Regions from separate parts of the Candidatus Pelagibacter sp. HIMB1321 genome, predicted to be linked through region 1. Evidence: riboswitches for the same ligand, from Rfam matches in the RefSeq annotation. Region 1 holds a riboswitch; the other holds the start of a gene.
The links. A riboswitch is a leader RNA that binds a small molecule or an ion and turns the genes downstream of it on or off. The one in region 1 is predicted to bind glycine.

Region 1 (10,739 bases):
CAAGCATTATCACAGTGCTCAAATTTCATAAAAAAAAATAATTTAAATGAACATGTAAGAGCAGATACAGCTGGATCTGCAGAAATGATTGCTAAAAATAAAAAAAGAGATGAAGCTGCAATAGCCTCTTCTTTGAGTGCTGAAACTTATGGATTAGAAATAATTAAAAAGAATATTGAAAATGAAAAAGGAAATTTAACAAGATTTCTAGTTATGGGTAAAGAACTAACTCAACCAGAGTTTTCAAATAAAAAATATATCACATCTTTTTTATTTAAATTAAAAAGTAAACCTGCAGCACTTTACCAGTCTCTTGGTGGTTTTGCTATTAATGGTGTAAACTTAACTAAATTACAAAGTTATCCTGAAAAAAATTCTTTCGACTCATTCTTTTTTTTGTGTGATCTTGATGGACACATTGAGGATAAAAAAGTTCAAAAATCACTTGAAGAGCTTGGTCTTCACTGTCAAGATTTTCATGTTCTAGGTGTATTTGAAGCTGATCCAATTAGAGATAAAAAATTATAATCTTTTCTTGTAGAATAGAAAATAATACTGCTATAATAGTTCTGGAGGCTAGAGGTGGATGCTGCTTGAATCCGACCAGATCTTAACGGAAGCAGTCGTAGAGACAGTTATTCAGGTTCTAGTCTCCTAAAATATAATAATGAACAAAAATACAAAAGTTTTAGCTCTTAAATACAGACCACAGATATTTGATGATCTGATTGGACAAGAAGTTGTTGCTGAAACAATTATAAATTCTATTAAGTCAAATAAAGTACCAAATGCTTACCTTTTTACAGGCATAAGAGGTATAGGAAAAACAACAATAGCAAGAATTGTTGCAAAATCCCTTAACTGTCTAAACGGAATAGAAAATTTATGTAAAGAGAATTTATGTGAAAACTGTGAGGCTATTGCAGAGTCAAGACACATAGATGTACTTGAAATGGATGCTGCAAGTAAAACAGGCGTAGATGATGTTAGAGACTTAATTGAATTTTCAAGATATGGACCAACTTCATCTAAGTACAAAATTTTTATCATTGATGAAGTACACATGTTAAGCAAACAAGCTTTCAATGCTTTATTAAAGACACTAGAGGAACCTCCAGAGTACCTAAAATTTATATTTGCTACAACAGAGATAAAAAAAATACCAATTACGGTAGTCTCTAGATGTCAAAGATTTGATTTATCTAGAATAAAATCATCAGAATTATTTGATTTTATAAAAAAGATTAAAGATAAAGAAAAAGGCAATGCAACTGATGAAGCATTAAAGCTCATTGTAAAAATTTCCGAAGGATCTGTTAGAGATGCGTTATCACTACTTGATAGAGCCCTTTTAAGTCTTGATGGTGAGAAAGAATTAGATCTAAGTGTAGCACAAAAAATATTTGGATATTTTGATAAATCACAATTAATAGAGATGTTTAATTTAATCTTAAAAGGTGATGAGAATAAAGTTATTGAAAGTTATAGAAATATCTATGATCAAGGTGTTGAACCAAAAATATTCATTAATGATTTTTTAGAAATTTTATATTATTTTAAAAATATAAATTCTCTTACATTGGAAAGTACAAACTTCTCTCTCAACGATGAAGAGTTTAATCAAATTAAGGAAATATCAGATAATATTAACAATGAAGTTTTGATCTTATTTTGGCAGTTCACAATAAAAACTCTTAGTGAATTAGATATTGTGTCTAATCAACATTTATCAATTGAGATGTTTTTATTAAGGTTAATTCATATCAAAGGATTTAAGCCTAAAGATGAAGATAAGGTTGCTACTGAAGATCTGCAGGATCCAAAAGAAAAGATAGAAACAAATATCGCATCTAAAATTATGAATAAAGATACTATCAATCAGATCAAAAATGTTTCACAAGAAAAAAAAATGAAATTAGATTCACAGATAAGTACAAAAAATCTAAATAATATTAAAATTCAGTCTTTTAATGAATTAGTAGAATTGTGTTCTATTAAGAAAGAAATGAAACTTAAATATGAGTTAGAAAAAAATGTCAATCTAGTAAAATTTGAAAATTGTAGAATAGAAATTTCTTTTAATGACAATCTGGACAAAGATTTTGTAAAAAATTTATCAACAAAATTATTGGAATGGACTAATGAGAGGTGGATTATTAGTTTTAGTAAAAATCAGGGAGAGATGTCAATTAAAGACAAAGAAAAAAACGAACAAAAAGAATTAATTGAAAGTACAAAAAAAACAGATTTGCATAAGATGGTAATGGAGTATTTTCCAGATGCTGAATTAATTGACGTTAAGCTCACTAGAAAGAATGAAGATAAATGACGGATTTTTCAAAGATACTGGAAAAAGCTAAAGAATTAGAGGCAAAAATGAAGGAAAGCCAAGAAAAAATTAAAAGTATTAGAGTTGAAGGAGTATCGGGCTCTAATTCTGTTAAAGTTACATTAGATGGAGAAGGTGAGATGCAAAAAATTGAATTATCTGATGAAATTTTGAAGGAAGATAAGTCAATTCTTGAGGATTTAATAGTTGCTGCACATAACAACGCAAAATCTCAATTAAAATCAAAAACTACAGAAGAAATTTCAAAAGCTACTGGTGGTTTGGGTATTCCTGGTTTTAAATGGCCATTATAGTTGATGCAAAATATTACTGAAATAGAAGATCTAGTAAAATTAATTTCAAAATTACCTGGTCTTGGTCCTAAATCAGCAAAACGAATTGTATTAAAACTCATCAATAATAGAGATGAAATTATAAAACCAATGGCTAATACATTAGCTCAAGTTTATAAAAATGTAACACGATGTAACTCATGTGGTTCTTTAAAATCTGTTAATGAGGGATGTATAAATTGTGAAAATGTTAAAGAAAAATATAATAAAATTTGTGTTGTTGAAGATATAGCAGATCAATGGTCAATAGAGAACTCAAACATTTATAAGGGATACTTCCATATTCTTGGGGGCACATTAGCTTCTGCAGGACACAGAAAAGAAGATCTTTTAATAAATTCTTTAGTTGAAAGAGTGGTTAAGGATAAAATTGAAGAAGTTATTTTAGCAACTAGTGCAACTGTAGAAGGACAGACCACAGCTTATTATATTCAGGATAGCTTAAAGAAAACTAATGCAAAAATCACAAAGTTAGCACAAGGTTTACCTGTCGGAGGGGAAATAGAAAGTTTAGATGATGGTACTTTGTTCTCCGCTTTTAAAAATCGTTCAAATTTAAATTCTAATTCTGAATAGATTTAATTTTAATTCTATTTAAATGTAACAAAGGTTCTGTATATCCAGAAGGTTGTTCTTTGCCTTTAAAAATTAAATCACAGGCTGCTGAGAAAGCTATTGAATTTTCAAAGTCATCAGACATTTTATTATAACTCGATCTACCACTTCTAGAATAAGCAGAGTCATTTTCATTTTGCTTATCAACTACTTTTGCCATCTCTTTCATAATTTCAATCACGTTTTCTTTAGAAATAATCTCATGATGCACCCAATTGGCTATATGCTGAGATGAAATTCTTAAAGTTGCTCTATCTTCCATTAGTCCAACATTATTAATGTCTGGAACCTTAGAGCATCCAACTCCATGATCAATCCATCTTACAACATATCCTAGAAGAGTTTGAGCAGAATTTGAAACTTCTGATCTAATTTCTTCTAATGACCAGTTTGGTCTATCCGCAACAGGAATTGTTAGAAGATCATTAAGTTTAGCAGCATCTCTTGATTGAATTTCTTTCTGTTTATCAAAAATATTTATTTCATGATAATGTAATGCATGCAAAGCTGCTGCGGTTGGAGATGGTACCCACGCACAATTAGCACCAGCTTTTAAGTGATCTGTTTTTTGTTCTAACATGTCTTTCATTTTGTCTGGCATAGCCCACATACCTTTTCCAATTTGTGCTTTTCCTGAAAATCCACACTTTATACCAACATCAACATTGTTATTTTCATAGGCATTAATCCACTTCGATGATTTCATATCACCTTTTTTAATCATTGGACCAGCTTCCATAGAGGTGTGCATCTCATCACCAGTTCTGTCTAAAAATCCAGTGTTTATAAAAAATACTCTATTCATAAGAGATCTAATGCACTCTTTAAGATTAGCTGAGGTTCTTCTCTCCTCATCCATAATTCCAATTTTGCAGGTATATTTTTTTAAATTTAAAACTTCCTCAACCTTAGTAAAAATCAAATCTGTAAAAGCAGTTTCATCTGGCCCATGCATTTTTGGTTTAACAATATAAACAGAGCCAGATCTTGAATTACCTTTCAGTTTAAAATCATGAAGGGCTGCAGCTGTTGTAATGAATGCATCCATTATTCCTTCAGGAATTTCTGCACCATCTTTTAATAAGATCGCAGAATTTGTCATGAGATGTCCAACATTTCGGACAAGCAACAAACTTCTACCATGCAATTTAAGTCCAAGGCCATCTTTTGAGATATAGCTTTTGTCTTTATTCAGTTTTCTCTCAATAGTTTTTCCATTTTTTTCAAATTTATTTACAAGGTCTCCCTTCATCAGTCCCAACCAATTTTGATAACAAGCAACTTTATCTTCAGCATCTACAGCCGCAACACTGTCTTCGTTATCACAAATAGTTGACAGCGCAGACTCTATAATTAAATCGGTAATCCCTGCCGGATCTTGTTTGCCACTTAAAGAAGTTGGATCAACTAATATTTCAATGTGGAGATTATTATTTTTAAGAATAATTGAAGAAGGTTTATCACTTTCACCTATGTGACCTATAAATTTATTTTGATCTTTTAACTTTGTTGTTTTTTCATTATTATAAATAATTAAGGATTTTTCTTGAATATCAAAACTTGTAACCTCCTTCCAGCTAAAGTTTTCTAATGAAAAATATTTATCTAAAAATTCCTTTGCATAATTAATTACTAGCTCTCCTCTAGAAGCATCATAATCCTTCTTTGAAGTATCAATAGGCTTGATAGCATCTGTTCCATACAAACTATCATACAAACTCATCCATCGAGCGTTAGCAGCATTAAGCGCGTATCGTGCATTCATTATTGGAACTACAAGTTGCGGTCCTGCTATGTTTGCAATTTCTTCATCAATATTATTTGTTTCGATTTTAAAATCTGGACCTTCTTCTTTAAGATAACCTATGTCTAAAAGAAATTTTTTATATTCATCAATATTAATTTCATTTCCTTTATTTTTGATATGCCACTCATCGATTTGTTTTTGCAGTTTATCTCTAATATTTAATAATTCTTTGTTCTTTGGAGCAAGTTCATGAACTGCTTTATCAAACCCCGCCCAAAAACTATTAGGAGAAACTTCAGTATCTTTTAACAACTCCTCATTGACAAAATTAAGAAGTTTTTCTGAAACTCTTAGATTGTTTACGTTTATATATTTTTCCTGCATATCACTTATTACTTTTTACTTTACCCCATCTGTATTTTTGCCTGAGAGTTTTGCTCCTTCGGCGGAAAATTATTCACTTTCCAGAGTGTTATGCCATTATCGGTCCAGTTTACCTGAGAGTTTCCGGGGTGGTTGCTCCTTCGGTGCTAAAATATTAGTCTCTCCCGATAAGGGAGAAATCTACAAGTTAATATATTGATGTCAATTTATTAATAAAAAACTAAAACATTTTATTGCCTTTTTTAAAGCATAAGTACTATTCTCATAAAATGAAAAATTATCTTAACTTTGAGTCTGATATAAAAAACTTAGAAAGTGAGCTTGAGAAACTAAAAGATCCTTACAATCAAGGTGGCCTCTCAGAGGTAGATACTAATAAGATTTCAAAAACTCAAGATGAATTAGATAAAAAATTAAAAGAAATTTATTCTTCATTAGATCCTTGGCAAACTACGATGGTCGCAAGACATGAGGATCGGCCTAAGTCAAAATTTTTTATAGATAATTTATTTGAGGACTTCATTTCTTTAGCAGGTGATAGATATTATGGTGAAGATAAGTCAGTTCTTACTGGATTTGCAAAATTTAATGGGCAATCAGTTTTAGTAATAGGACAAGAGAAAGGTGAAAATCTAGAAACAAGAATTGAAAGAAACTTTGGGATGATGAGGCCTGAAGGTTATAGAAAAACAATTCGATTAATGGAGCTTGCAGACAAATTCAATATTCCGATAATTTCATTCATTGATACACCTGGTGCTTATCCTGGAGTAGGTGCAGAGGAAAGAGGACAGGCAGAGGCAATTGCTAAATCAATTGAGTGCTGTATGAAATTAAGGGTCCCAACATTAGCAATAGTGATTGGTGAGGGAGGGTCTGGAGGGGCAATAGCTCTTGCTTCATCTAGTAAAGTTATAATGTTAGAGAATGCAATTTATTCCGTTATATCACCTGAAGGATGTGCAACTATTTTATGGAGGGATCCAAAAAAAATGTTAGATGCTGCAAAAGCCATGAAACTTTCAGCGAGAGATCTTCTGGAATTAAAGGTTATTGATGAGATTATCCCTGAACCGCTTGGTGGTGCACATCGAGACAGAAACTTAATTTTAAGTAATGTAAGAGAGTCCATTTCCAAAAACTTAAATGCATATAAAGAGATGTCTGCTGAGGAAATTTTAGATCAAAGAAAAAATAAATTTCTAAAAATAGGAAGAAACAAAGGTTTTATTAGTAATCCAAAAAGTCTGAGCACACTGGAAACCAAGAAAAATAATTTAGAACAATTTTATAGTAAAAATAAAAAGATATTTTTTTTAACAGCAGCTTTTTTATTGTTAATAGCTTTTTTAGTAACTATTTTTTTATAAAGCTCCACAGCACTGTTTGAATTTTTTGCCAGTTGCTTCGCATCTATCATTTCTTGAAATTTTTTGGTCTTTTTTCAAAATTAAAAGGCATTTTGGATTATTAAGTATTTCAGGTTCTTTATTTTTATTGTTTTCCTGCCTAGGCTGCTCAACAATTTTTAAATTCATTAAAACTGTGATGTAATCAAGTTTTAGTTTTTCTAATAGATTTGAAAATAAATCATATGCCTCTTTTTTATATTCTATCAAAGGATCTCTTTGACCATAAGATCTTAACCCAATAACTTGTCTTAATTGCTCCAAATATTGAATATGTGATTTCCAATTCATGTCTATCGATTGCAATAAAATTCTTTTTTCAATTTCTTTTGATTGATTTTCACCTAATATTTTTGTTCTTTCAGCTCTACTAAAATTAAACTGATCTCTTATTCTTTTTCTAAAATCATTATCATTTAAAGAGTTAATCACTACAAAATCATCTTCTTTTAGAGTTTTGCCCATCAGAGATTTTAATCTGTTATCAAATTCGCTACTTTTTGAGTTTGCAATTTTTTGAATTTTTAATTTTATTAAATCATCAATGATTTCTTTTAAAAAATCCTCTGAATAATCAAAAATTTGATCACTATTCATTGCATCATTTCTTTGTGAAAATATTACGTGCCTTTGATCGTTAAGAACATTATCAAATTTTATTAAGGTTTTCCTGATATCAAAATTTCTGGCTTCAACTTTTTGCTGAGCTCTTTCAAGAGCTTTATTAATCCAAGGGTGGTCAATACTTTCCCCATCTTTGAGCCCAAGTTTTTGAAGAATATTATTCATGGACTCTGATCCAAATATTCTCATTAAATCATCTTCTAAACTTACATAAAAAATTGAGCTACCTTCATCACCTTGTCTACCAGATCTTCCTCTAGCCTGGTTGTCAACTCTTCTAGACTCCATTCTTTCAGTGCCTATTACAAACAAGCCACCCAATGATTTTATTTTATTTTTTTCTTTTTTTAGTTGTTCATCTGGAATAGATCCTTTTTTTCCTCCTAGTTGAATATCAACACCTCTACCCGAGATACTAGTTGTTATAATTACAGAACCTTCTTTACCTGCGTTAGCGATAATTTCTGCTTCACTTTCATGATTTTTGGCATTTAAAACTACGTGTTTGATATTTTCTCTTGATAGTAGTTTTGAATAAACTTCAGATTTATTCACACTAGAAGTAAATACTAATAATGGCTGTCCAGATTGATTACATTCTTTTATATTTTTTACTATTGCTTGGTTTTTTTCATCTTCAGATCTAAATATTTGATCATTATAATCTTTCCGTATCATAGGATTGTTAGTTGGAATCACAACTACTGGTAAATTATAAATTTCATAAAATTCTTCTGCTTCTGTTGCAGCTGTTCCAGTACAACCTGATATTCTTTTATATAGTTTAAAATAATTTTGATAAGTAATAGACGCTAGAGTTTGATTCTCAGCCTGAATTTCAATTTTTTCTTTAGCTTCTAAAGCCTGATGTAGACCATCACCAAACCTTCTGCCCTCAAGAATTCTTCCTGTTAATTCATCAATAATTTTTAAACTATTATCTTTTATGATGTAATCTTTTCCTTTTTCAAATAGATGATTTGCTCTTAGTGCTTGATTTACGTGATGAACTAAAGCTAAATTTTCAGGATCATAGAAGTTATTATTTTTTAAAATACCTGCATTCGAAAATATTTTTTCAACATTGTTGATACCGTTATTTGTTAATAATATATTTTTATCTTTTTCATCTATTTCATAATCTTCTTTTTTTAATTGTTTTACTAATTTATCAATAGCTAAATATTGATTAGTTTTATCTTCAGCTGCTCCAGAAATTACCAAAGGTGTTCTAGCCTCATCAATTAAACAAGAGTCTATTTCATCAACTATTGAATAATGATGCTCTCTTTGAACTTTTTCATCAAGTGAGTATTTCATATTATCTCTTAGATAATCAAAGCCTAACTCGCTGTTTGTGGCATATGTAATATCACAATTATAATTTTTCTTTCTTTCAAAATCATTTTGATCATTATTAATAAATCCCGATGTCAAACCTAAGAAATTATAAATCTGACCCATCTCTTGAGAATCTCTTTTTGCAAGATAATCATTTACTGTAACTACATGCACACCTTTTTCCTCTAGAGCGTTCAAATAAGCAGAAAGTGCAATGGTCAAAGTTTTTCCTTCTCCTGTTCTCATTTCTGCAATTTTATTTTCATGCAAGACAACACCACCAATTAACTGGACATCATAATGTCTTTCTTTCCTAGATCTTTTAGAGGCCTCTCTTACTAAGGCAAACGCTTCAGGTAAAATTTGATCTAAAGTTTCACCGTTTTTTATTCTATTTTTTAATTCATTAGTCTTGTTGGGAAAATCTTTGTCATTAAGGTTTTTAAAGTTTTGTTCTAATGAATTGATGTTTTCAACAATTTTAGTAATCCTATCCAGTTCTTTCTGATTACTGGATTTGATAAATTTAGAAATAAAGCTTAAAGGATTAAACATTGGTTTTGATATATAATTAATTATAAGATTAATATAACTATTAAATAACGATTTTAAATAGCATGGGTTTCAATATATCGAATTTTTTAAATTCCAAATCAAAAAATCATAAAATGAATGATTTTCAGGATTTAGATCATTTAGATGGTTTATCTGTTTCAGCTATCAGTGCAAATCTTTACAAAACTCCTAGAGATGATTTGGTCATGTTTTATTTTAGGGAGGGGGCAAATTTTGCATCAGTTTATACTAAGTCTAAAATAGTATCTGAGAACATAAAATGGAACATTAATCAGAAAACTAAAAAGATTTTTTCATTATTGGTCAATACAAGAAATGCTAATGCTTTTACGGGTGATCAGGGATATAAAAGCATTCAAAATATTGCTGGGGTAATATCTCGTGAGTTAACTGATAAACAAAAGCATGATGAGGATGAGCCAAAAATTATTAGATCAAAAAATATTTTGTTTGGCTGCACAGGAACAATAGGTGAAACTTTTCCAGAACAAAAAATAATTACTAAAATTCCTGATTTAATAAAGAATATCAAATATACACAAAATAAATTTATTTGGATGAAGGCTGCACTTGGGATCATGACAACAGATACTCAACCAAAAGTAGCTATGGAAGAATGTTATATAGGAAAAACTTTAGTTAAAATTTATGGTATTGCAAAAGGTTCTGGCATGATACATCCAAACCTAGCAACTACACTTGGATATATTTTCACTGATGCAGATTTATCAAATGATATACTTAAAAAGCTTTTAAATAAAAATATAGAAACAACATTTAATGCCATAAGCTGTGATGGAGACACGAGTACAAATGATATGGTTTCAATTTTTTCAACCGGCCAAGCAGTTCACAAAAAAATAAATAGTTTTAATGACAAAATATTAAAAGATTTTGATCAATCACTTCATAGAACTTTATTAAGTTTAGCTAAAAGAATAGTTGCAGATGGTGAAGGTGCCTCAAAATTTATAACTATAAATATTAATGATACAAAAACAGAGTTTGATGCAAAAACAATCGCTTTTTCTATTGCTAACTCTCCATTAGTAAAAACAGCAATTGCCGGTGAAGATCCTAATTGGGGTAGAGTGATCATGGCTATTGGTAAAGCACAGGTACCAATTAAAATCGATAAGATTGCTATCCTATTTGGTAATATTAGCATTGTTAAAAAAGGTAAGATCGATCCAAATTACAATGAATCAGAAGTGGCCGAGTATATGAAAAATCAAAATATTGAAATAAATATAAAAATAGGAACAGGCAAAAAGAGTTTTACTGTATATACAATGGATTTAACTAAAAAATACATAGAAATAAATGCCGACTACAGAAGTTAAGACTATTGAAATTTTAAA
Region 2 (10,739 bases), 480 kb from region 1:
ATTTTGATAAATTGATTCAGTTTTATCTAATGTTTTAATAGTAATTGTATCAAAGAAATGATCTGAATAAATTTCATAACCAGATTGTTTAATCTTATCAGCAAAGTTTTTTGCTAACTGAGATGTATTTTCAGCAATCTTTTTAATTCCCTCTGGCCCATGGTAAACAGCATAAGCAGCTGACACAATTGCAAGCAATGCTTGAGCTGTACAAATATTACTTGTCGCTTTATCTCTTCTTATATGTTGCTCTCTTGTTTGAAGTGAAAGTCTGTAAGCTTTATTGCCATGTCTATCAACAGAGACACCAATAATTCTTCCAGGCATTGATCTCTTAAATTCATCCTTTGTTGCAAAGAAACCTGCATGAGGTCCACCATATCCCATTGGAATTCCAAATCTTTGTGAACTTCCAACAGCAATATCAGCTCCTAGCTCAGCTGGAGTTTTCAGTTTAGCTAAAGCTAATAAATCACAAACTAGTACAGCTTTTCCATTATTTTTGTGAATTTTACTTATTGCTTCACTTGGGTCTTTGATATCTCCTAGTGTTCCTGGGTATTGTAAAATTCCACAAACAATATCTTCTTTTATTTCTGAATTTTCATCACCAACAACAACTGTTAATCCTAATGGTTCTGCTCTTGTTTTAATGACATCAATAGTTTGTGGATGACAATCTTTTGAAACAAAAACAATATTAGAGTCGTTTTTACATAATCTATAACTAAGTCCAACCGCCTCTGCAGCAGCTGTTCCTTCGTCTAATAATGAAGCATTAGAAATATCCATGCCTGTAAAATCACAAATCATCTGTTGGAAATTTAACAACATTTCCAATCTACCTTGTGCAACCTCAGGCTGATATGGAGTATACGATGTATACCAACCTGGATTTTCTAAAATATTTCTTAAAATTACATATGGAGTGAAAGTTCCGTAGTAACCCATTCCAATAAAATTAGAGTAAATCTTATTTTTTTTTGAAATAGCTTTTAATTTTCTCAAAGCTTCATACTCAGAATTTGGTTCACCAATTTCTAGCTCCTCTTTCAATAAAATATTTTCAGGAACTGTTTTTGAAATCAAATCATCTAATGATTTAAAACCAAGTTCACTTAACATTTTATTTTGATCTTCCTCTGATGGACCAATGTGTCTTCTTATAAAATCTCTTTGAGAACTTTTAAGCATATTAATTACCACTTTCCTTTGCAAATTTATCATACTCGTCTTTGTTCATTAACGAGTCTAACTCTGCTTTATCTTTTATTTTTAATTTAAAAAACCATGCATCATTTTCTGGATCTGAGTTTACTTTTCCAGGATCATCAACAATAGCTTGATTGTTTTCAACCACTTCTCCAGATACAGGTGTATACACATCACTTGCTGCTTTAGTAGACTCTACTACACCAGCATTGCCATCTTTTTCAACAGAAGAACCAACTTCAGGAAGTTCAACAAAAACAATATCACCTAACATTTCTGTTGCATGTTGAGTAATCCCGATAGTTGCAACTTCTCCATCTAATTTAATCCACTCATGTTCTTTTGAATATTTAACTTCACTCATTAGTTCACTCCTTTCACATAGCTTTTTTTATAAAATGGCAACCCACAAATATTTGCAGGATACTTTTTTCCCCTCACCTCAAGAAAAATTTTTGTATCTTTTTTTGAAAATTCTTTGTTTATGTAACCCATTGCAACTGGACCATTTACACTTGGACCAAATGTACCACTTGTAACTTCACCAACTAAATTATCTTCTTTGTTAAAAATTTTTGTTTTTTCACGAGCAATAATTCTTCCCTCAGGTTTAATCCCAACTCTGATATTTTGAACACCTTCATTAATTTGGGTTAAAATTTTTTCGCTTCCTAAAAAGTTTTTGTCTTCAATTCTTTTTTTTGAGATTGCCCACTTTAAATTAGCTTCTATTGGTGTTTTATGAATATCTAATTCATGACCGTATAAACATAACCCTGCTTCTAATCTAAGAGTGTCTCTTGCACCAAGTCCAATTAATTTTGCACCTTTTTCAATTAGATTATTAGTAAGTTGTTCTATTTTGCTATTATCTAATGAAATTTCAAATCCATCTTCACCTGTATAACCAGATCTTGTGATAAATGTCTTTGAACCTAAAAATTCAAACCAATTACCAGACATAAAAGATAAGTCATTTACTCCAGGAATTAATTCTTCTAAAATTTTTGAGGATTGAGGTCCCTGAATAGCTATTAATGATTTTTCATCATCTAACACCATCTTATATTTACCACCTAAAGTTTTTTGCAAAATTTCAAAGTCAGTATCTTTACAAGCAGCATTAAGAATAATTATTACTCCACCCTCTATTTTAGTGACAATCAAATCATCGTGAATGCCAGCATCAGCATTCATTAAAAAGCTGTATTTTGAGTGGTTTACTTTTAGATTTTTTAAATCTATTGGAAAAATTTTCTCTAAATCTTCTAATAATTGATGGTCACCGTAAATATATAGTTGGCCCATATGAGATACATCGAAAATACCACAATGGTTTCTTGTAAACTTATGCTCTTCAACAATGCCCTCTTTATATTGGATTGGCATTTCATAACCTGCAAATTCAACAAACTTTGCGTTGTGTTGTTGGTGAAGTTTGTGAAGCGATGTTTTTTTTATATCCATATTAACTCAAAACACCCATCTGTATATTTGCCTGAGAGTTTTGCTCCTTCGGCGAGAACTTAATCTCTTTCCAGAGTTAATATGTTACGGTCCTTTTTGCCTGAGAGATTCCTGGGCGGTTGCTCCTTCGGCGCTACGATAGTCTGTAGTCTCTCCCGTATTAAAATATTCTATTAATATAGTAGTAATGTCAATTGGTATTAATCTGCTTTTTGTCTGCAGCGTATAAATTGTAAAACTGCAATAATACTGCGAATATTACGATTGAACCTCCAATTAATACAATAAATGGTGGTTGCTCATTAACAAACAACCATGCCCATATTGGACCTAAAACAGCTTCAGTTAACATAATGATTCCAACCATAGCTGAGGGTGTTCTTTGAGCACCAATTGTAATTAAAATAAAACCAAATCCTAATTGAATAAAGCCTGCTAAAAATCCTAAGAAAATATCATGTCTAGAAATTAAAATTTTTTCTGACATTAAAAATCCTATCAGTAAGGCAAATATTCCTGCAATAAACTGAGCTGGAACCATATCTACATTTGGGTATTTTCTTACAACTAAAATTAATACCGCAAAAGAAATAGGCATTAAAAAAGCAGCTATATTTCCTGTCATCTGACCCGGTGACAAAGAACTACCTACCATTAGAAGAATACCTGAAATTGCTAAAATGATTGAAGCTAAAGTTATGTTAGAAATTTTTTCTTTTAAAAAAAAATATCCAAAAATTGCTAAAAATATTGTTTGAGTTTGTATAATGAAATTAGCATTAGCTACTGTAGTATTATACATCGCGAATACATATCCACAAAAACCAAATGACAAAACAAATCCACCTAAAAAACCTGGGATACCAGAATCATAAAATGATTTTAAAAATTTTTTCTTATAAGTAATTATTAAATAGAGGCTAATTACTAATAAAAAGAATACAGTTCGCCAAAAAAGAATCTGCCATAAGGTTGCGCCCTCAAAAGATTTAACAATTAATCCACCAAAACTTAGACTGCAAGCTCCAAGAAATACAAGTAAAGGTCCTGGAAGATTTTTAATTAAATTCATTAATTGTATTAAAATATTTGTTTAATTCTTTTAATTGGTTCTTATATAGTTCCTCTGCTTCTTCAAGACTTACTTCTTCAAAATAAACTTCTGAATGAGGAGTTAATTGAGCTAGGCCATCTAAATCAGCAGATATAACAGTTCCAATTTTAGGATATCCTCCAATACTACCATGGTCAGCAAGCATTATAATAGGATTTCCGTCTGATGTGACTTGTATAGTACCTTTAACTAATCCCTCAGATTTTATATTAGAACTCACGATATTTTCTAAATTAGGTCCTTTTAATCTTATACCCATTCGGTCAATTTCGTTTGAAATTATAAATGGTTCTGAAAAAAAAATTTTTTTTGCTTTATCGGAGAAATAATCAAAGTTTGTACCTTTTATAATTCTAACTTTTTTCATTTTGGTATTTGAATATCTTAATTGAATAATTTTGGGATCTTTGTCTAAATATTTGTTTAAATAAATTTTTTGGTTTGTTGAAAATTTCTTGCCTTCGTTAGGACCAATATTCGCTTTTGTATTAACAGAGTAGCTGCCCCAAACTTTTTCAAATTTGAAACCATTTTTTACATTCAAATATCCATATACTGATGATTTAGTTGATCTTATATCTATTTCATCTTCTTCTTCTAAATTATAAATTTTATAACAATAGCCCTTTTCTATTACTCCACTATTTTTAATTATCTCAAAATCAACACTTCCTGTAATACAAATAAAACATCTTCCATTTTTTATTTTGAGGTGCGGACCTTGAAAAGCAAATTCGATAGCTGGATCATTTATTTCATTTTTTAAAATGATATTTGATAATCTATAATTTTTCCTATCAATTGCACCACTAGAAGTAACGCCAATATGATAAAGGTTTTTTCTTCCTTCATCTTGGATAGTTGTATTAATGCCTGCTCTTAAAACCTCAAAATACATTTATTTCCAATTTTCAAATTCATTTTTAGATATTTGGTAAAATACAATAGTGTCACCAGGGTTTATAAAATTTGGACTTTTTTTATTCTCTTTATCAAATATTTTTAGTGGTGTTTGACCAATAATATTCCAACCCCCTGGGCTTGGAAATGTATAAATATTTGCAAATTGCTCAGTAATACCCACTGCTCCTTTTGGAACGCTTAATCTTGGTGTTCCCAACCTATTGCACTGTATAGAGATATCTAAATCTCCTAAAAATGGCATACCTGCTATAAATCCAGTCATATAACAATAATAATCTTTATTAAAAAAAGATTTTAAAATTTCATTTTTATTTTTTTTTGTAATGCTTTCTAATCTCTGAAAATCTAAACTTACTCCTTCTTCAGTACATATTGGAATTTCAATTTTTTTCGTATTCTGATTAATTAAATTTGAAACTTTTAGATCTAATACTTTTTCTTTAATAGTTTTATAATTAGTCTTCTCAAGATCAATTCCAATAATCAACTTATTGTATGATGGGGTTAAATTTAAAATTCCTTCTATTTCTTTTGATTCAATTTTTTTATTCAACTCATAAAAATATTTTATAACATTTTGATTTACCTGTTTGCTAATTTCAGAACCAAAATCACAATATAAAGCAGCGTCACCTAAGTATGTTATATTTTTAATCATTTTATGATATTAATATTATATTATTATGGAAATTAATATAAATTGCGATCTCGGTGAAAAATCAAAACATCATTCAAATAAATATGATCCAGATTTACTAGAAATTGTAAATTCAGCAAATGTAGCTTGCGGTTATCATGCTGGTGATGAACAAACAATGAATGAAGTAATTCAAATTTCAAAAAAAAATGGTGTAAGTATAGGAGCTCACCCATCTTTCAATGATCCGGAAAACTTTGGAAGATCCAGAATAAATTTATCAGAAGGGGAAATTAAAAAATTAATTATTGATCAGTATGAAATACTTCAAAAAATTGCGTCAGATCATGATGAAAATGTGACTCATATCAAACCACATGGGGCATTGAATAATATGGCTTGTGAGGATATTAATTTAGCAAACATACTTGCAAAAACTATTTACTCAATAAATAAAGATTTAATATATTTAGTGCCAACAGGTTCAAAAATGGAAATTGCAGCTAAAAAGTTGAATATGAAAATAGCGTGTGAAATTTTCGCTGATCGTAGTTATGAAGATGATGGAAACTTAGTTTCTAGAAAAAAGCCTCACGCATTAATTACAGATCCAGAAGAAGCTAAAAAACATGTTCTAACTATGGTTCAAAATCAAGCATTGAATTGTTATAGTGGAAAAAAAATACCTTGTGAGATCGACTCTGTTTGTATTCATGGAGATAATATAAGTTCTTTAGCAACAGCAAGATCTATAAAAGAAAATTTAAAAGAAAATGGTCTTGTTTTAAAGTCATTAAGTAGTATGAGTAAATTTAATTAATCATGAAAAAAATTCTTATTATTATTATTTTTATATTGCTAAACTTCAATGCATATAGTGCTGGTAGTTCTTCTAACGATAGCTCAAATAGTTCAACTACAATTAAAAAATCTAATTATGAACAAGCAGTTTCTTACGTTAATAAAGCTAAGAAATTTGAAGAAGTTGGGAAACAAAAAAAGGCTGAAAAACAATACAGAAAAGCTCAAAAACTTCTGATAAAATCTAATGAAAAAAAACCTAATAATGCTGATACATTAAATTATTTAGGATTTACAACTAGAAAGCTTGGTGATTACAATTTAGGTGAAGAATATTATCTGCAAGGATTAGCTATTGAACCAAAACATAATGGCATAAACGAATATTTAGGAGAGCTTTACGTTGTGACTAATAGGATGGATCTTGCAAAAGAAAGATTAGATGTTTTAAAAAATTGTAATTGTGAGGAATTTCAAGAACTTAAAGAAATTATCGAAGGCACAAAAAAATCTAAATACTAACTACGCTCTACAATCTCAACATATTGAATAATAAAAATTTATATATAATATAAAAAAATCTTGTTCGAAGACTATTTCATACTATCCCAAATAATTATCATTAACGTTATAATGTCTGCCGATAACGCAATCATTATTGGAATGATTGCTGCAAATTTTGCACCAAAACACAGATATCAAATTATTATGTGGGGACTTTTGGGTGCATTGGTTTTTAGGATCGTTTTTGCAGTTTTCGCATCTTATTTATTTGGATTTGCTTATATAAAGATATTTGGTGGCTTGCTTTTAGTTTGGATTGTTAATGATTTAAGAAGAGATTTATTTGAAACAAAAAAAATTAAATCTCCAACAAAAGTATCTAAAGAACCATCTTATATTCAAGGAGTGTATAAAGTTCTATTTGCTGATTTAACACTTAGTTTTGATAATGTAATAGCTGTAGCAGGTGCTGCAAAAAATAATATTAATCTTTTAATGTTCGGATTATTTCTATCTGTCGTATTAGTTGGAACGTTAGCAAGATTTTTTGCTAAACAAATTCAAAATTATAAATGGATAGGTTATCTTGGTTTAATTGCAATTTTAGTTGTGGCATTACAGCTAATAATTGGTGGACTAGATGATCTAGACATCATCTCAATTAATGAGAGCTTTAAAAAGTTTTTTTAGTAAGAATATTTTTTACTAGGAAATTTTTTAGCGATTACTTCTTTTCTAAAACTTTTTACTGCTGACTGTATTGATTTTCCAAGATCAGCATATCTTTTTACAAATTTGATATTTGAATTAGTTAATCCCAAAAGATCATCTGTTACAAGAACTTGACCATCGCAATCATTAGAAGCTCCTATACCAATTGTGGGGATTTTAATATTTGATGTGATTTTCTTTGCTACAGCACTTTTAACACCCTCAAGAACTATTGAAAAAACACCTACTTGCTCAAGAGCTTTTGCATCTTTCATAAGTTGATTTTGCTCTCTCAAATTTTTTCCTTTAACTTTAAACTTCCCTTTTACTGATTGAGGTAAAATTCCTATATGACCCATCACATTAATATTATTTTGGATTAAATATTTTATTATTGGTATAATTTTAGTACCACCCTCTAATTTGACCGCATCACATTTTGTGTCCTTAGCTATTTTTTTAGCATTCTTTAAAGCTTCAGATTTATTTCTATAAGTCTGATACGGCATATCAACGACCATTAAACTTTTTGTAATCCCTTGTTTTACACTTTTTGAATGATTGATCATCATATCAAGTGTGACTAACCTTGTTGTATTAAACTCATACAAAACAGACCCTAATGAGTCTCCTACTAAAATTAAGTCAGTATAAGGATCAATATTCTTAGCAATGTTTTTTGAATAAGCTGTAAGACAAACAATCTTTGATTTAGATTTTTTCTTAATAAGATTTTCAATTTTAGGATTAAGCATTATAAATTACCAAATTCCCTCATTTTTCATTGAGACCCAAGGTTCTTTTGGTTCAAGATTACCTTCTTGCAATATTTCAATTGAAATTTTGTCAGGTGATCTAACAAATGCCATGTGACCATCTCTAGGTGGTCTATTTATGGTATAGCCCATATCTATTAGTCTTTGACATGTTTCATAAATATTTTTTACCTTATAGGCTAAATGTCCAAAATTTCTTGAACCATCACCCAAATCATCACCATCCCAATTGTAAGTCAATTCTATTTGTGCAGTTTCATCACCGGGTGCAGATAAAAATATTAGAGTAAATCTTCCACCTTCATTTTCAATTCTTTTGAGTTCTTTTAAACCTAACCCCTCACAAAAAAATCTTAAGGATTCATCAATATTAGAAATACGGATCATTGTGTGTAGATATTTCATAAAACCTTAATTTATAAATATTTGCTACTCTAGTTCAATAGTGCTTGGTGGTTTTGAAGTAACATCATAAACAACTCTATTTATACCTCTGATGCTATTTACAATTTTGTTTGAAACATATTGTAAAAATGACTTTTTAAAATCAAAATAATCAGCAGTCATACCATCTTCTGAAGTGATTGCTCTTAACAAACATAAATACTCATAAGTTCTATTATCTCCCATAACACCAACAGTTTTAACGGGTAGTAAGGCTGCATAAGCTTGCCAAATTTTATCATATAAACCTTTTTCTTTTAGTGCGCTTATAAAATAATAGTCTGCTTCTTTAAGAATTTTTATTTTTTCAGGTGTTATCAGTCCTGGCATTCGAATAGCAAGACCAGGACCAGGAAATGGATGTCTAGATATAATTTCTCTATTTAAATTTAATTCTAAACCAAGTTTTCTTACTTCATCTTTAAACAAGAACTTTAAGGGCTCAACAAGTTTTAATTTCATTCTTTTAGGTAAACCACCAACATTATGATGAGATTTTATTTTAGAGGTTTGACTACCTGTAACCGATTTACTTTCAATTAAATCTGGATAGAGAGTTCCTTGTGCAAGGTATTTTACATCTTTAATTTTTTTAGAATAACGCTCAAATATTTTAATAAATAAATTACCAATAATTTTTCTTTTCTTTTCTGGGTCTGTTACATTTTTTAATTTACTTAAAAATTCTTTTTCAGCATTTACATAAATTAAATTAATTTTTAATCTTTTTTTAAATGTTTGAACAACCTGAGTTTCTTCATTTTTTCTCAATAAACCTGTATTAACAAATATGCAGTATAATTTTTTGCCAATAGCTTTATTTAAAAGTTGAGCTACAACACTACTATCTACACCACCAGATAAAGCACAAATTACTTTATTATGACCAACTTGTTGTCTAACTTCTTTTATTAGTTTAATTTTTTGATCTTTAGGAGACCAATTTTTTTTAATTTTACAGATTTTAGAAATAAAATTACTAAAAATTTTTTTTCCATTTTCAGAATGGGTTACTTCTGGATGAAATTGAACACCAAAGAATTTCTCTACTTTACTTTCTACAATTGCATATTTTGAATTTTCACTTGAAGCAATAACTTTAAAAGTTTTTGGCAGTTTATAAACTTGATCTGCATGACTCATCCAAACTTTTTTAGATTTTTTATTGAAAAAGTTATCAATTAATAAGCTACTATTTCTTTTATAAATATTAGCTAAGCCAAACTCTCTATGTTTAGACTGCTTAACCTTTCCTCCGTTGAATTTTGATAAAATTTGATGACCAAAACAGATGCCGAGAGTTGGGATACCTAATCTTAGTATTCTTTTGTCAAATAAGTTATTATTCAATTCGTCAACGTTTAAGGGACCTCCAGACAAGATTATGCCTTTTGTATTGGATTTAATTTGAGTGCTTTTGATTTTTTTATGACTAACTAATTCTGAATAAACACCAAGCTCTCTTATTCTTCTTACAATTAATTGAGTAAATTGTGAGCCAAAATCAATTATTAAGATTTTGTTCAAATTTAAATCAAGACTCATTTTTCGGTTCTAAATTCTTTAAGTCCTGTAAAATTTTTCCATTTTTATCACATAAATTTTTACAAACCTTTGTAAATCTTTCAGATAATTCTTTTACTTTTGAATAATTAGTTCTTTCAATTCCCATTTCCATCATCAGTAATATTGCTTCTTCGTTAGTAGGATCAATTAACAATGTGGTTTCTAAATTTTTTTCTTCTTTTTTTAAATCTTCTTGTTCTTTATATATTTTTGCAAGATATAGATAAGAGTCGGCATGTTTAGGTTTAAATACAATGCTTCTCTCAAAAAGAAATTTTGCATCATCAAATTTTTTTGCTTCAAATAATTTTACACCTTCATTGAAAAATTCTTCTTTAGCTATACTGATATTTGTTAAATTTATTAAAAAAAATAAAGATAAAAATATTTTATAAAATTTAATCATTAATATTTTGCGTCACTTTTTATTATATCTACATTATGAACCATACTTTCATAAAAACCAGCTTTAGTAATTTTCACAAATTTAGGTTTATTTCTTAAATATTTAATCTGTCTAGATCCAAGATAACCCATTGAAGATCTTAAACCACCAATTAATTTAAAAATAATACTTCCAACA

Region 2: it holds a riboswitch for glycine, as region 1 does, so the genes downstream of both, gcvT (glycine cleavage system aminomethyltransferase GcvT) here and B9N70_RS05335 (malate synthase G) in region 1, are expected to answer to the same signal.

The regions. Positions count from the first base shown of each region.
Region 1 is NZ_LT840186.1:985,241-995,979, reverse strand. Features, by position in the region: gene B9N70_RS05355 (prephenate dehydratase domain-containing protein) at 1-528, shown strand, start outside; gene dnaX (DNA polymerase III subunit gamma/tau) at 668-2,329, shown strand; gene B9N70_RS05345 (YbaB/EbfC family nucleoid-associated protein) at 2,326-2,643, shown strand; gene recR (recombination mediator RecR) at 2,647-3,258, shown strand; gene B9N70_RS05335 (malate synthase G) at 3,245-5,428, opposite strand; glycine riboswitch at 5,519-5,605, opposite strand; gene B9N70_RS05330 (acetyl-CoA carboxylase carboxyltransferase subunit alpha) at 5,698-6,798, shown strand; gene secA (preprotein translocase subunit SecA) at 6,793-9,357, opposite strand; gene argJ (bifunctional glutamate N-acetyltransferase/amino-acid acetyltransferase ArgJ) at 9,420-10,721, shown strand.
Region 2 is NZ_LT840186.1:147,833-158,571, reverse strand. Features, by position in the region: gene gcvP (aminomethyl-transferring glycine dehydrogenase) at 1-1,194, opposite strand, end outside; gene gcvH (glycine cleavage system protein GcvH) at 1,196-1,576, opposite strand; gene gcvT (glycine cleavage system aminomethyltransferase GcvT) at 1,576-2,679, opposite strand; glycine riboswitch at 2,757-2,847, opposite strand; gene B9N70_RS00825 (DMT family transporter) at 2,870-3,751, opposite strand; gene B9N70_RS00820 (5-oxoprolinase subunit C family protein) at 3,738-4,691, opposite strand; gene B9N70_RS00815 (5-oxoprolinase subunit B family protein) at 4,692-5,375, opposite strand; gene B9N70_RS00810 (5-oxoprolinase subunit PxpA) at 5,401-6,174, shown strand; gene B9N70_RS00805 (tetratricopeptide repeat protein) at 6,177-6,677, shown strand; gene B9N70_RS00800 (YjbE family putative metal transport protein) at 6,789-7,349, shown strand; gene panB (3-methyl-2-oxobutanoate hydroxymethyltransferase) at 7,346-8,125, opposite strand; gene B9N70_RS00790 (VOC family protein) at 8,132-8,551, opposite strand; gene guaA (glutamine-hydrolyzing GMP synthase) at 8,576-10,135, opposite strand; gene B9N70_RS00780 (tetratricopeptide repeat protein) at 10,125-10,562, opposite strand; gene guaB (IMP dehydrogenase) at 10,562-10,739, opposite strand, start outside.